2 regions of the Schinkia azotoformans genome follow, and region 2 is predicted to be linked to the other one. Evidence: riboswitches for the same ligand, from Rfam matches in the RefSeq annotation. Region 2 holds a riboswitch; the other holds the start of a gene.
What was found. Region 2 has a riboswitch for S-adenosylmethionine ahead of metK (methionine adenosyltransferase). Riboswitches for the same ligand answer to the same signal wherever they lie in the genome.
Positions count from the first base shown of each region.

Region 1: another riboswitch for S-adenosylmethionine. It lies ahead of P9E47_RS03745 (O-acetylhomoserine aminocarboxypropyltransferase/cysteine synthase family protein); the one in region 2 lies ahead of metK (methionine adenosyltransferase).

Region 1 covers NZ_JARSMD010000007.1:59,164-61,372, forward strand. The annotation lists partial or broken gene P9E47_RS03740 (vitamin B12-dependent ribonucleotide reductase) at 1-319, shown strand, start outside; SAM riboswitch class I at 806-915, shown strand; gene P9E47_RS03745 (O-acetylhomoserine aminocarboxypropyltransferase/cysteine synthase family protein) at 1,134-2,209, shown strand, end outside.
Region 2 covers NZ_JARSMD010000016.1:202,418-204,626, reverse strand. The annotation lists gene pckA (phosphoenolpyruvate carboxykinase (ATP)) at 1-404, opposite strand, end outside; SAM riboswitch class I at 579-751, shown strand; gene metK (methionine adenosyltransferase) at 943-2,142, shown strand.

The DNA.
Region 1 (2,209 bases), on a different contig from region 2:
AGTTGAAAAAGTATATGAAAGATTATACAAAGGCGGAGCTAAAGGCGGAACAGTGTATGTTGACGGCAGCCGCGACGCTCAAGTATTAACCCTTAAAGCTGAAGAAAACAGTTTGGATGATGTTGAATTCGATAAAGTACCACATGAGCAACCACGTGTCGTACTAGTTGATACAATCAGTGACCTTCGTTCCACAGACGTAACAATCGGAAATGAAGTAGGAAATACTTGTCCAGTTTGCCGTAAAGGTAAAGTAAAAGAAATCGGCGGATGTAACACATGTACAAACTGTGGCGCACAGCTTAAGTGTGGTTTATAAAAAACTCGAGAAATTTGATGTTGCTTTGAAATAAAGTCTGATAAAAAATAACCTCTTTGGTATTCTTTACTAAAGAGGTTATTTTTCGTCTTTTCAAAAAAAGGAGGGAGAAATGCTAAGAGGTACTTGGGTGAAAGATTTAGATTAGAATGAAAAAAATATTATAAAAATTGCTAAAGAAAAAATATTAAGAACTTCAGAGTGTCATTCTTATATAAATGCTATAAGAAATACCAATATGAAAAGGGAAAGGTGAGGAAATGAATGTCTAAGCGCAAATGGGATTTAAATTTGTACGCTGTATGACATCATTTATTCTCATAAGTTTATATTTTGCAACCTGTCTTTCTTCTGCAAAATCTATAAAACTTCGACAAGTGACAGGTACAAAAAAAACGATTGACATTAATCTCCAACTTTGATAACTTTAAATAAATAAAAATTAACTAAGTATATTAAATTATAAAAAATAAATATATTTCTATTTTCTTATCTAGAGAAGCGGAGGGACTGGCCCTATGAAGCTTCGGCAACAGACTTTTTTAAAAGTACTGTGCTAATTCCTGCAAGCATGTTTAATGCTTGGAAGATAAGAGGAGAATGGGACTATTGAGTTCTTAACCTCTTCTTATTTACAGGAAGAGGTTTTTTGATTTTTTATAATTAAATTTTGTTGCAAGCCGATTAGACATCTAAAGGCAGCTTTTCACCAGTATTGGGGAACGCTGTCTTTTTTTTTTGTAAAAGAGGAGGGGGAGAGGCAGACTTGAAAGCTTTTATAACCTAATAAAAATAGACAAAGGAGAATGAGAAAATGACTAAAAATGTTCACACGAAAGATTTTAGATTTAATACAGTGGCTCTTCATGGGGGACAAAAACCTGATCCGAATACACGATCAAGAGCAGTTCCGATCTTTCAAACTACATCATATGTGTTTGATGATACAGACCATGCAGCATCCCTTTTTAAGATGCAAGGGGAAGGGTACATCTATTCAAGAAATGCTAATCCAACAAACACCGTTCTTGAAGAAAGGTTAGCACAGCTTGAGGGGGGAGTAGGGGCTTTTGCCGTGGCATCAGGTCAGGCAGCAGTGACCATCGGTTTGCTTACGTTAGCTAAAGTAGGTGATGAAATTGTTGCGACAAGCGCTTTGTATGGAGGTACATATGCCCTATTCTCTGAAACATTTCGTAATTTTGGCGTTACGGTTCATTTTATTGATGGGAGAAATTTTAAGGAAATCGAACAAAGCATAAATGAAAAGACGAAAGCAATCTTTACTGAATCAATCGGCAATCCAAATTTAGAAATTGCCGATTTGGAGAAGTTGAGTGAAATTGCACATAGGCATGGTCTCCCGTTGGTAGTCGATAATACGTTTGCTACTCCAGTTCTATTAAGACCAATTGACTATGGAGCAGATATTGTTATTCATTCTACTACAAAGTTTATTGGCGGCCATGGAACTTCAATTGGTGGAGCTATTATAGATGCTGGAAAATTCTCATGGGACAATGATAGATTCCCAGACTTTACAAAATCAAAACCTACTTTAAATCATCGTTCTTTCGTTGAAGTGGCAAATGAAAAGGCCTTTATTGCAAAAGCTAGGTTTGAGCTTGGGCATGATTTGGGGGCGACTCTTTCACCTTTTAACAGCTGGCTGTTTATTCAAGGGCTGGAGTCATTGTCTGTACGAATGAATCAGCATGTTAAGAATGCCCAAGCAGTTGCCCAATATTTATCCAAACACGAGTTAGTGGAGTGGGTAAACTATCCAAATCTTTTAAACAATTCTCAATATGAGTTGGCAATGAAATATTTTCCAAATGGGGTTGGATCGATCTTTACTTTTGGCATAAAAGGTGGTTTGGAAGTGGCGAA
Region 2 (2,209 bases):
TGAACGAATAAATTATGCCATGCATATTCGTTGATTACTTGAATTGGTAAACGATATTTAGTATCTGCCCCGGCAAATCCTTGGAAACGGAAGATTTCATCTTTGGAACTTAAGTAATTTAACACTTTTTGATAAAGTGAATTGAATACTTCAGAAGAGATTGGTTGGTTAACGGAACCCCAATCAATTTTATCTTTTGTTGAAGCCTCTTCGACAATGTATTTATCCTTTGGTGAACGGCCAGTATATTTTCCAGTTGTAGCACGGATAGCACCTGTTGAAGATAATACAGCTTCTTCTCTTGATAGTGTTTTTTCCACTAATTGTGGAACAGACAGATTATGATGGACATTAGCTCCACTAATCACATCCTTTAATTCAATCGTGTTACGAACAGAGTTCATGAACAAAACCTTCCTTTTCATTAATTTAAATCATTTTATAATCTAATCTATAATATGTTAAATAGTATAACATATTTAGATTAATAGTCTATACTATTTAAAATCTTTATCTAATTTTTAAATTTTAATTGCAAAATATGGTTTTCTACGATACTATAGGTCAGAACGGATACTCTCTTATCCCGAGTTGGTGGAGGGGGGACAGACCCTAAGAAACCCGGCAACCGACACTATTATTATTTCCATGAAATTATCGCAACTATCCGGTTTATTTCGTTGGAAAATAAAAAATGGTGACAAGGTGCTTAACCTGTTGCAAGACAAGCTTTTGTCTTGAGCGATAAGAGTGAAAGGCTTAGTTGATTAAACAACCTTTCCTCATTTATTTGTAGGAAAGGTTTTTTTGCGTCTTTATATGATTTATTTTGAGTTTTTTATACAAAGATGGATACCTTAAAATATAGAAAAGGTATGAGCCAACGTATAAAGGGAATGAGTACCGTTAAAATTGATTTATTCTTAGGAGGTACATATTTAAATGACAAAGAATCGTCGTTTGTTTACTTCAGAATCAGTAACGGAAGGACACCCGGATAAAATATGTGATCAAATTTCTGATGCTATTTTGGATGAGATCCTTAAAAACGATCCAAACGCTCGTGTAGCGGCTGAAACGACTGTAACAACAGGCTTGGTACTAGTTGCCGGCGAAATTACCACATCCACTTATGTGGATATTCCAAAAATTGTACGTGAAACAGTTGATGGCATTGGGTATAATCGTGCAAAATATGGATTTGATGCTGAGACATGTGCTGTTTTAACATCGATTGATGAACAATCTCCTGATATTGCAATGGGTGTTGATAAAGCCCTGGAAGCCCGTGAAGGTAAAATGTCAGATGAAGAGATTGAAGCGATTGGAGCAGGAGACCAAGGATTAATGTTTGGATTCGCTTGTAATGAAACACCTGAATTAATGCCGCTTCCTATTTCATTGGCACACAAACTATCACGCCGATTGGCAGAGGTTCGTAAAAATGAAACCCTTTCCTATTTACGTCCCGATGGTAAGACACAAGTAACGGTTGAGTATGACGAAAACGATAAACCGGTGCGCATTGATGCTATTGTTGTATCCACACAGCATAATCCGGAAGTATCATTAGAACAAATTCAAAAAGATATTAGGGAATTTGTCATTAACCCAATTGTTCCAAAAGAGCTTATTGATGAAAAAACAAAATACTTCATTAATCCTACAGGCCGTTTCGTAATTGGCGGACCTCAAGGTGATGCTGGCTTAACAGGCAGAAAAATTATTGTTGATACTTATGGAGGATATGCACGTCATGGCGGTGGTGCATTCTCTGGGAAAGATCCAACAAAGGTTGACCGCTCAGCGGCTTATGCAGCAAGATATGTAGCCAAAAATATTGTTGCAGCTGGGTTAGCTGAAAAGTGTGAAGTCCAGCTTGCCTACGCAATTGGTGTTGCCCAACCGGTATCGATTGCTGTTGATACGTTTGGAACTGGAAAGGTTTCAGAAGAGAAGTTAGTTGAAGTTGTCCGTAATAACTTTGACCTTCGTCCTGCTGGAATCATCAAAATGTTAGACTTACGTCGCCCAATCTATAAAGAAACGGCTGCTTACGGACATTTTGGTCGAATCGACCTTGATGTACCTTGGGAAAAAACAGATAAAGCAGAAAGACTACAAAAAGAGGCATTACAATAATAATAGAGGGTAGATAAGCTTTAGAAGTTTATCTACCCTTTTTTTTAGAGGGAATGGGCGCATATCC